Regions from separate parts of the Pseudomonas sp. IT-P12 genome, predicted to be linked through region 1. Evidence: riboswitches for the same ligand, from Rfam matches in the RefSeq annotation. Region 1 holds a riboswitch; the other holds the start of a gene.
What was found. Region 1 has a riboswitch for cobalamin ahead of cobO (cob(I)yrinic acid a,c-diamide adenosyltransferase). Riboswitches for the same ligand answer to the same signal wherever they lie in the genome.
Positions count from the first base shown of each region.

Region 2: linked by a shared signal. The riboswitch ahead of cobW (cobalamin biosynthesis protein CobW) and the one ahead of cobO (cob(I)yrinic acid a,c-diamide adenosyltransferase) in region 1 are both predicted to bind cobalamin.

Region 1 is NZ_CATKPY010000021.1:799,637-804,544, forward strand. Features, by position in the region: gene ACM6IM_RS12660 (cobyrinate a,c-diamide synthase) at 1-568, opposite strand, end outside; gene cobO (cob(I)yrinic acid a,c-diamide adenosyltransferase) at 565-1,176, opposite strand; cobalamin riboswitch at 1,256-1,490, opposite strand; gene ACM6IM_RS12670 (hypothetical protein) at 1,645-2,229, shown strand; gene ACM6IM_RS12675 (PQQ-dependent sugar dehydrogenase) at 2,298-3,611, shown strand; gene ACM6IM_RS12680 (O-methyltransferase) at 3,737-4,390, opposite strand; gene ACM6IM_RS12685 (C40 family peptidase) at 4,406-4,908, opposite strand, start outside.
Region 2 is NZ_CATKPY010000011.1:772,613-777,520, forward strand. Features, by position in the region: gene cobN (cobaltochelatase subunit CobN) at 1-614, opposite strand, end outside; gene cobW (cobalamin biosynthesis protein CobW) at 618-1,679, opposite strand; cobalamin riboswitch at 1,778-1,991, opposite strand; cobalamin riboswitch at 2,175-2,403, shown strand; gene ACM6IM_RS06600 (CbtB domain-containing protein) at 2,523-2,717, shown strand; gene ACM6IM_RS06605 (CbtA family protein) at 2,729-3,433, shown strand; gene ACM6IM_RS06610 (cobalamin biosynthesis protein) at 3,430-3,843, shown strand; gene cobM (precorrin-4 C(11)-methyltransferase) at 3,924-4,670, shown strand; gene nfuA (Fe-S biogenesis protein NfuA) at 4,822-4,908, opposite strand, start outside.

The DNA of each region.
Region 1 (4,908 bases):
GGCCGAGGTGGCGGCTCGGCAGCTCGATCCCGGTTTCCCGGGACAAAGCGCCGTACCAGCGCAAACCTTCGGTCAGGCTGCCTTCCAGCAATTGCGCATGGCGCAAGGTGCCGACCCGGTTGGCCAATACGCCGGCGAACGGCAGGTCCGCCTGATACTTCGCCAGGCCCAACGCCAGGGCGCCGAAGGTCTGCGCCATCGCCGTGCCGTCGATCACCCCGAGCACCGGCACACCGAAATGCCGCGCCAGGTCGGCGCTGGACGGCGTGCCGTCGAACAGGCCCATGACACCTTCGATGAGAATCAGGTCCGCTTCGGCGGCCGCTTCCCACAACAGGCGACGACTTTCCTGCTCGCCGACCATCCACATGTCCAGTTGATACACCGGCGCGCCACTGGCGCGCTCGAGGATCATCGGGTCGAGAAAGTCCGGACCGCACTTGAACACACGCACCTTGCGCCCCTGATTGCGGTGCAGACGGGCCAGTGCGGCGGTGACGGTGGTCTTGCCCTGGCCGGAGGCCGGCGCGGCAATCAATACCGCCGGGCAATGACGTGGCTCACTCACAATTCGACGCCCTTTTGCGCTTTGATCCCGGCCTGGAAGGCGTGCTTGATCATGCCCATTTCCGTGACGGTGTCAGCCAGCTCGATCATCTCCGGCTTGGCGCCGCGGCCGGTCACCACCACATGCTGCATCGGCGGACGCGCCTGCAGGTCGCTGAGCACCTGGTCGAGGTCAAGGTAGCCATGCTTGAGGGCGATGTTCAGTTCGTCCAGCACCACCAGGCCAATCGCCGGATCGCGCAGCAGTTCGCGGGACACCGCCCACGCGGCTTCGGCCGCGGCGATGTCGCGCTGGCGATCCTGGGTTTCCCAGGTAAAGCCTTCGCCCATCACATGGAAACGCACCTGCTCCGGGAAACGACGGAAAAACAATTCTTCGCCCGTGCTGTTGCGGCCCTTGATGAATTGCACCACGCCGCACTGCATGCCGTGCCCCATGGAACGGGCGAGCATGCCGAACGCCGAGCTGCTTTTGCCTTTGCCGTTGCCGGTCAGCACCAACAGCAGGCCGCATTCGTTCGGCGAGTTGGCGATGCGTTCGTCGATCACGGCTTTTTTACGCAGCATGCGCGCCAGGTGGCGTTCGTCACGATCAGGAGTATCAGTCATGGGAGCTCTCCGTTGAGGCTGGATAACGGCGGGCAGGCGCAAAAACAGACGGCAAGAAGCCTGGCATCGCCCACCGTGATGCCGCTGGATTGAATCAGGCCGGTCTCCGGGCTCATGAGCGGCATGACACCTGACTGCGCGCCTTCCCATGTCGCGATCGACACAGTGGCTCAAAGCGCAGCGTTCACTCATTTACCGTTGCGGGGGCAGCGCCGGGATCGTGGTCGCTCATCAGTTGAACGCACGCACTCACCGGCTTCCCTGTTTCACTCTATCAACCAGGGTCATAGAGCACCTGAAACAAGCCGCGAAGGTTAGAGGGTTGGGAATGGAGCGTCAATTAAAGCCGGGACGCCGATGGGCGAATAACTGCCGCTGATCAATAAAGTGACGCCAATCTTGTGCCACACTTCCAGCAGTGATATCAAAGAGCCACAACCCCACATCACAAGAACAAGGGTGAGCCCCATGCAAGGCATGATCATCAGCAATCCGCGACTGGAATTCCTGCGCCCGCTGCTGGAACGCTGGTTTGACTGTATTGACCGCTACAACGCCGTGCGCGGCGATAACGACACGCCTTACTGGTACGACGAAAAAGCCAACCTTGGCGTGCTCTCGGCCGCTGCCTGGATGGCCGAAATGGTCACCCTGCAAAACACCCAGACCCGCAAACAGATCGAAGACGGCGAACGCAACGCCCGCGCCGACCTGCTCATCGCCTCGAGCGAGGCGCGCGCCTATCTTCAAGCGACCCAGCGCTGGCCACGGGTCAACGGACTGAACCTGACACAGGCGCTGGCAGAAATCACCAGCGACGCCAAGCGCATCAGCTACAGCAGCGACCTGAAACTGGGCTGCCTGTTCGTGGCGCCACAAAAGGCCCAGCACGGTGCCACGCCGGAAGAGCTTCAGGACATGGTCGACGACCTGCAGAAGGAAAACACCTGCGCCGTGGCCTGGTATTTCCCCTATGCCTACCGCAAGTTGCACAACGAAGCGGGCAACTACCATCCCGGCATCGCCGTGCTGCTCAAGGAGGCCCGCGGCTGAACGGTTGAACCATCACGGGCTTGCGCTTCTCTACTGATCAGATCACTGCATCCAAAGGGAAGATCAGTATGCGCAAGCCTCAGCTCGTTTTCGTCATCGCACTCGCCGGAGGGCTCACCGCCTGCGGTGAAACCTCCAGCCTGCAAGTCTCCGACGGCACCGGCCCGTCACCCCAGTTGCCGGAGCCGAACAAGACCCTGATCCCGACGATGAACATCGCCCCGGCCATCGGCTGGCCGAACGGCACAAAACCCACGGCGGCGACAGGCACTCAGGTGGCCGCGTTTGCTGAAGGCCTCGATCATCCGCGCTGGTTGTACGTGCTGCCCAACGGCGACGTGCTGGTCGCCGAAACCAACGCACCGCCCAAACCCGATGACGGCAAAGGCATCAAAGGCTGGATCACCGAGAAAGTCATGAGCCGCGCCGGCGCCGGCGTTCCCAGCCCGAACCGGATCACCCTGTTGCGGGACAAGGACCACGACGGCATCGCCGAAACCCGCACGGTGTTCCTGGAAAACCTCAATTCACCCTTCGGCATGACCCTGGTCGGCACTGACCTGTACGTCGCCGACACCGACCGCCTGTTGCGTTTCCACTATGAAGAGGGCGACACGGCGATCAAGTCGCAGCCGATCAAAGTGGCGGACCTGCCCGGCGGCACGCTGAATCACCACTGGACCAAAAACGTCATCGCCAGCAAGGACGGCAGCAAGCTGTACGTCACCGTAGGCTCCAACAGCAACGTCGCCGAAAACGGCATGGACAAGGAAGAAGGCCGCGCCGCGATCTGGGAAGTGGACCGCGCCACCGGCAATCACCGGATCTTCGCCTCGGGCCTGCGCAACCCCAATGGCATGGCCTGGGAACCACAGAGCGGCGCCCTGTGGACAGCGGTCAACGAGCGCGATGAAATTGGCAGCGACCTGGTCCCGGACTACATCACCTCCGTCAAGGACGGTGCCTTCTATGGCTGGCCGTTCAGTTATTACGGTCAGCACGTCGACGTGCGTGTCCAGCCGCAAAACCCGGACCTGGTCGCCAAGGCCATCGCACCGGACTACGCGGTCGGCCCACATACTGCTTCGCTGGGCCTGACGTTTGCCGAAGGCAACACGCTGCCGGCGCAGTTCAAGGAAGGCGCGTTCATTGGTCAGCACGGCTCGTGGAACCGCAAGCCGCACAGTGGCTACAAGGTGATATTCGTGCCCTTCAGCGCCGGCAAACCGAACGGCGCACCGATTGATGTGCTCACCGGTTTCCTCAATGACAAGGAGGAAGCCATGGGGCGGCCGGTTGGCGTGGTCATTGACCGCCAGGGCGATCTGCTGGTGGCCGATGATGTGGGGAACAAGGTGTGGCGGGTGTCGGCGGTCAAGTAGAGGCGATGCTGCAAGCGACAAGGCGGGCTTGCTCACGATAGCGGTGCGCCCGCCAGCCCTGCGGCCACTGACCGATTACATTCGAGCGCCGGCTCGCTTCGATGAGGCCGAGGCCGCCAGAACCTTCAGCGTTTACGGCAGAGGGTGAGCCCGTCTCCCAGCGGCAGCAGCGACAGATCCACGCGCGAGTCATCCTTCAGTGCGCGATTGAGCGCCTGGATGGCTCGGGTGTCGGCGCTATCGGGCGCCTGTTCGAGCACCCGCCCACTCCAGAGCGTATTGTCGAACACCGCCAGGCCACCCACGCGCAACAAGCGCAGGGCATGCTCCAGGTAGTGGGGGTAATTGGCCTTGTCGGCATCGATGAAAATCAAATCGAACTGCCCCGGCTCGTTCAGCCCCGCCAGGGTTTGCAGCGCGGGTGCCAGGCGCAGGTCAATCCGTGCGGCGAGCCCCGCTTCCTGCCAGTAACGCCGCGCAGTAGCGTTGTAGTCACCGGGCACGTCGCAACAGATCAGGGAACCGTCCTCCGGCAATGTGGCGGCCATGCACAGGGCGCTGTAACCGGTGAAGGTGCCGACCTCCAGTAAACGCCTGGCCCCCATGAGCCTGACCAGCAATGCGAGGAACTGCCCCTGCTCCGGCGCCACCTGCCAGCGCGCCATGGGCAGCGCCTGGGTTTCGTCACGCAAGCGCTTGAGCAGCGGCGTCTCCCTCAGGGAGACGTCGAGCAGGTATTGATACAGGGCATCATCGAGATTGAGCGTGCGAGCGGTCATGACAACCTCTTCGGACTAGGGGTTGCGCGCCAGATGCTCGGGTTGCAGGACGCGCTTGGCGCTGAGGTAAGCCTTCTGCCAATAAGCCTTGGACAAGCTGTCGAGCTTCACAGTGCCGCCCGTGGCCGGGGCATGGACGAAACGACCTTCGCCGACATAGATCCCGGCATGGCTGACTTGGGAACCGCCATTGGTGGCGAAGAACACCAGGTCACCACTTTGCAGGCCCTCCTTGCCGACGTCGGCCGCCTGCATGCTGATCATTTCACGGGTGGTGCGTGGCAGGGAAATGCCGGCGGCGTCGCGGTAGACGTAACCGATCAGGCCGCTGCAATCGAACCCGGAGTCCGGCGTGTTGCCGCCCCAGCGATAAGGCGTGCCCACCAGGCCCAACGCGCGAAACAACACGTCCTCGGCCTCGGGTGAAGACGGCTGCGGGGAACTGAAGACGATAGGTGCACGGACGACCGGAGCGGGCGGCGTGCGACTGGCGCAGGCACTGAGCAGCGCGGCGAGGA
Region 2 (4,908 bases), on a different contig from region 1:
AGCACCGCCGCCACCGGTTGATCAGCCTGCCAGTCGGCTTGCCAGTCGCTCAACTGCGCCGGGCTTTTGCGCGGGTGATAAATCGCCGTGCGCGGCAAAGTTTGCGGCTCGCCCCACGGGTAGTCGCGATCCAGCCAGCGATTGGCAAGGCAACGAAACAGATCCAGGGCGTTGGCCATGCCGCCTTGACGCAAGTAATGCCAGAGCCGGTCACGATCCTCGGCCGTCACCGTGCTCAGGTCGCTGAGCTCCGGGTCCGGGCGGTCGTCACCCGGCACCAGAATCAGCTGCACGCCACGGCGGGAAAGCTCGATCAGTTGCTCGACGCCATAACGCCAATAGGCGATGCCGCCATGCAGCGAGACCAGAATCACCCTGGCATGACGCAGTACTTCGTCGACATACAGGTCGACCGAAGCATGGTTCTGCACCTGCATCGGGTTGGCCAGGCGCACGCTCGGGTAGTCATCGGGCAACTGCTGCGCCGCTTCGGCGAGCAACGCCAGGCTGGAATCACCGCTGCACAGGATCACCAGCTCGGCGGGGGTTTGTCCAAGGTCGGCGATGTTGTCATCCGACACGAAACCGCCGGGCTGGGTCCTGAGCAGGTGCATGGGTCAGGCGCTGAGCGCGGCGCGCAGTTGGGCTTCGAGTTGCACGGCGTCCAGCGCCTGGCCGATCAGCACCAGGCGCGTGGTGCGCGCTTCATCGGCGCCCCACTGGCGGTCGAAGTGTTTGTCGAATCGCGTCCCGACGCCCTGGATCAGCAGGCGCATCGGTTTGTTCGGGATCGCCGCGAAACCCTTGACCCGCAGGATGTCGTGCTTGACCACCAACTGGGTCAGTGCGTCCAGCAGCAGGCTCTCGTCGGCGGGCGGCAGTTCGATGGAGATGGAGTCGAACGCATCGTGGTCGTGATCGTCCTCACCTTCATGGTGGTGATCGTGGTGGCTGTGACGGCTGTCGATGTGTTCCTCGGAACCGGCACCGAGGCCGATCAGGACGTCGAGGGGCAGGCGACCGCTGCTCGCTTCGATGACCTTGACCGCTGGCGGCAGTTCTTCGGCCACTTCCAGGCGCACGCGGGCCAGGTCTTCAGGGCTGATCAGGTCGGCCTTGTTGAGGATCACCAGGTCAGCGCTGGCCAATTGGTCGGCGAACAGTTCGTGCAGGGGCGATTCGTGGTCCAGGTTCGGGTCGAGTTTGCGCTGGGCATCGACCTGGTCCGGGAACGCGGCAAAGGTGCCGGCGGCAACGGCCGGGCTGTCGACGACGGTAATCACCGCGTCAACCGTGCAGGCACTGCGGATTTCCGGCCACTGGAACGCTTGCACCAGGGGTTTTGGCAGCGCCAGGCCGGAGGTTTCGATGAGGATGTGGTCGAGGTCGCCCCGGCGCGCAACCAGTTCGCGCATGACCGGGAAGAACTCTTCCTGGACGGTGCAGCACAGGCAGCCGTTGGCCAGTTCGAACACGCGACCGACGGCCTCTTCCTCGGTGCAACCGATGGAGCACTGCTTGAGAATTTCGCCATCGATGCCCAGTTCGCCGAACTCGTTGACGATCACGGCGATGCGGCGGCCCTGGGCGTTGTCGAGCATGTGGCGCAGCAAGGTGGTTTTGCCCGAGCCAAGAAAGCCGGTAACGATGGTGACGGGAAGTTTGGCCAGTGTTTTCATCGGATGCCCTTTGGCAAGGTGGCGGGCATACGGGACGACAAGCGCTGCGACGAAGGCGCGCGCAAGAGTTTCGCCACCGGATCACCCCGCCCGGTTGTAGTGAGAATCTGGTTCGAGGCAGGTCTCCTGGCTGACAGTGTGCCGGGCGGTTGGCCCGGCATCCGCTGCGCCTTCCCGCGAACCCGGTGCAGCGGGCTTGCAGTGGCGTGGCAGCGAACATCACCGTTCACAGTTGCGGGGGCAGCCGCGGCATCGACCGCGTTCCCTTCTTAGCTTCGACAATGGCGAAGAACCTCGAACGGACAAGGCTACGCATCGTACTGGGGCGGGTCAATGAGTTGTAGCGACGGGACCCGCCCCATCGCGAGCAGGCCCGCTCCCACAGCGGGTTTGCAAATGTCGCCTATGGGCGGGAGCGGGCTGGCTTGCGATAGCCGCGCTCGATTCCGAGTTGAGAACCGCTGCCAATTGACGCCCTGCCCCCGCCCATGCTCTCCTACACACCTTGTTACGGGTGCCCTTCACAGGGTGAAACGGGAAACCGGTGAATCATGTGCTTTACTCAAGGCCATGTCAGTCCGGTGCTGCCCCCGCAACGGTAAGCGAGCGAAGAATCATAGCCACTGTGCCGGCCATTCGGCATGGGAAGGCGATTCTTGCAGGTTTCGGCGTACGCCCAAGCCCCTCGCGAGCCCGGAGACCGGCCCGCAACACAAAGTGACGATACGTTCACTGAAATAACAAACCCGCGGTGGGCGGGCGCTGTTTGGACTTCTGCGTGCCCGATGCGCAGGAGGCTTGCATGCGCTGCCTTCACCCGTTGACAGAACAGAGGGAAGCGCCATGTCGATCATCAGCAGCACCCACCAGAGCTCCACCAGCACCACCACGACCACCCTGAGCCAACGCCTGACCGCCGCTGTCTGCGCCTCGATCCTGGGTGCCTGCCTGGTTTACTTCGCCGGTTTCTCGCACATCGAAGCGGTGCACAACGCCGCCCACGATACCCGCCACAGCGCCGCCTTCCCGTGCCATTGAGACCTGCCGACATGATCAAGCGTATCGCGCAAACCGCAGGTTTCTCCGGGCTGCTGGCCGCCCTGCTGCTCACCCTGCTGCAAAGCTTCTGGGTTTCGCCGCTGATTCTGCAGGCGGAAACCTACGAAAAGGCCGAACCGGCCGCTGTTGAAGTGCATGAACATGCCGCCGGCACCGCCGCGCACGCCCACGATGCCGAAGCCTGGGAGCCGGAAGACGGCTGGCAGCGCGTGGTGTCGACCACCGGTGGCAATCTGGTGGTGGCTGTCGGTTTCGCCCTGATGCTCGCCGGCCTCTACACCTTGCGCGCCCCGACCAAAACCTCCCAGGGCCTGCTCTGGGGCCTGGCCGGTTACGCCACCTTCGTGCTGGCACCGACCCTCGGTCTGCCGCCGGAATTGCCAGGCACCGCTGCAGCGGACCTGGCACAGCGGCAACTCTGGTGGATCGGCACTGCAGCTTCCACCGCCGTCGGCATTGCCCTGATCGTCTTCAGCCGTCACTGGCTGATGAAGCTGCTGGGCGTGGCGATTATCGCCGTGCCTCACGTGATCGGCGCCCCGCAACCGGAAGTGCATTCCATGCTCGCCCCCGAGGCCCTGGAAGCGCAGTTCAAGATCGCTTCGCAGTTGACCAACGTCGCGTTCTGGCTGGCCCTGGGACTGATCAGCGCCTGGTTGTTCCGTCGCAAGCATGATGGTCAATACCACGCATGACCGTGGATAGCACAGCGCCGACCCTGGTGGTCGGCCTGGGCTGTCAGCGCGGCTGTCCCCTCAGCACGCTGCGAGCCTTGCTCGATCAGGCATTACAAGCCCATCAAGTCGAATTGCACCAGATCAACGCCCTGGCCAGCATCGACCTGAAGCGCGAAGAGCCGGGCCTGCTCGAACTGGCCGCGCAACTGGCACTGCCGCTGACGTTTTTCAGCAGTGAACAACTGGCCGCTTATCAATCGCGCCTCAGCCACCGTTCCCAGATCGCCTTCGAACGCACCGGTTGCTACGGCGTGGCGGAAAGTGCCGCCCTCGCCCTCGCCGAACAACTCGCCGCGGCGCCTGCCACCTTGCTGATCAGCCGCCAGAAATATGCCCAGGCGACCTTGGCGCTGGCCCGTTCGACGTAGAATCCCCGATAATCCCACCCTTGATCATGAGCGATCTTCATCTGAAGGTTGGCCCAGCCCTTTTTTGACAGGAAACGACGATGACCGTCTATTTCATTGGCGCAGGTCCCGGCGACCCGGAACTGATCACCGTCAAAGGCCAACGCCTGATCCGCAGTTGCCCTGTAATCATCTACGCCGGCTCACTGGTGCCCGCCGCCGTGCTGCAAGGTCACAGCGCCGCACAGGTGGTCAATAGCGCAGAACTGCACCTGGAACAGATCATCGAGCTGATCAAGACGGCCCATGCCAACGGCCAGGATGTGGCGCGAGTGCACTCCGGCGATCCCGGGCTGTATGGCGCCATCGGCGAGCAGATTCGCTATCTGCGTGAGCTGGATATCCCGTTCGAAATCGTCCCCGGCGTCACGGCGACGGCTGCCTGCGCCGCGTTGCTGGGTGCAGAACTGACCTTGCCCGACGTGTCACAGAGCGTGATTCTGACCCGCTATGCCGACAAGACCGCGATGCCGGCCGGCGAGGAACTGGGCAGCCTGGCCCAGCACGGGGCGACCATGGCGATCCACCTGGGGGTCAACCACTTGCAGAAGATCCTCGCCGAATTGCTGCCGCACTACGGCGCAGACTGCCCTATTGCAGTCATTCACCGGGCGACTTGGCCGGATCAGGATTGGGTGGTAGGGACAATTGAAGACATTGCCGGGAAGGTCGAAGCCAAGGGGTTCAGGCGCACGGCGTTGATTCTGGTGGGTCGGGTGCTGGGCAGTGATCAGTTCAGCGAGTCGTCGCTGTACCGGGCCGGGCACGCGCATCTTTACAGGCCTTGAGGACGCCTTCGCGAGCAAGCCCGCTCCCACATTGAATTTGTGGACTCAGATCTATTGTGGGAGCGGGCTTGCTCGCGAAAGGGCCCTCGAATTACACCCATAAAAAAACGGCGCTCACGGGGCGCCGTTTTTTCATGCCGCAGCGAACACCTTAGTAGTAGGCGTTTTCTTTCTGCGTGTGGTCGGTCACATCACGAACGCCCTTGAGTTCGGGAATGCGTTCGAGCAAGGTGCGCTC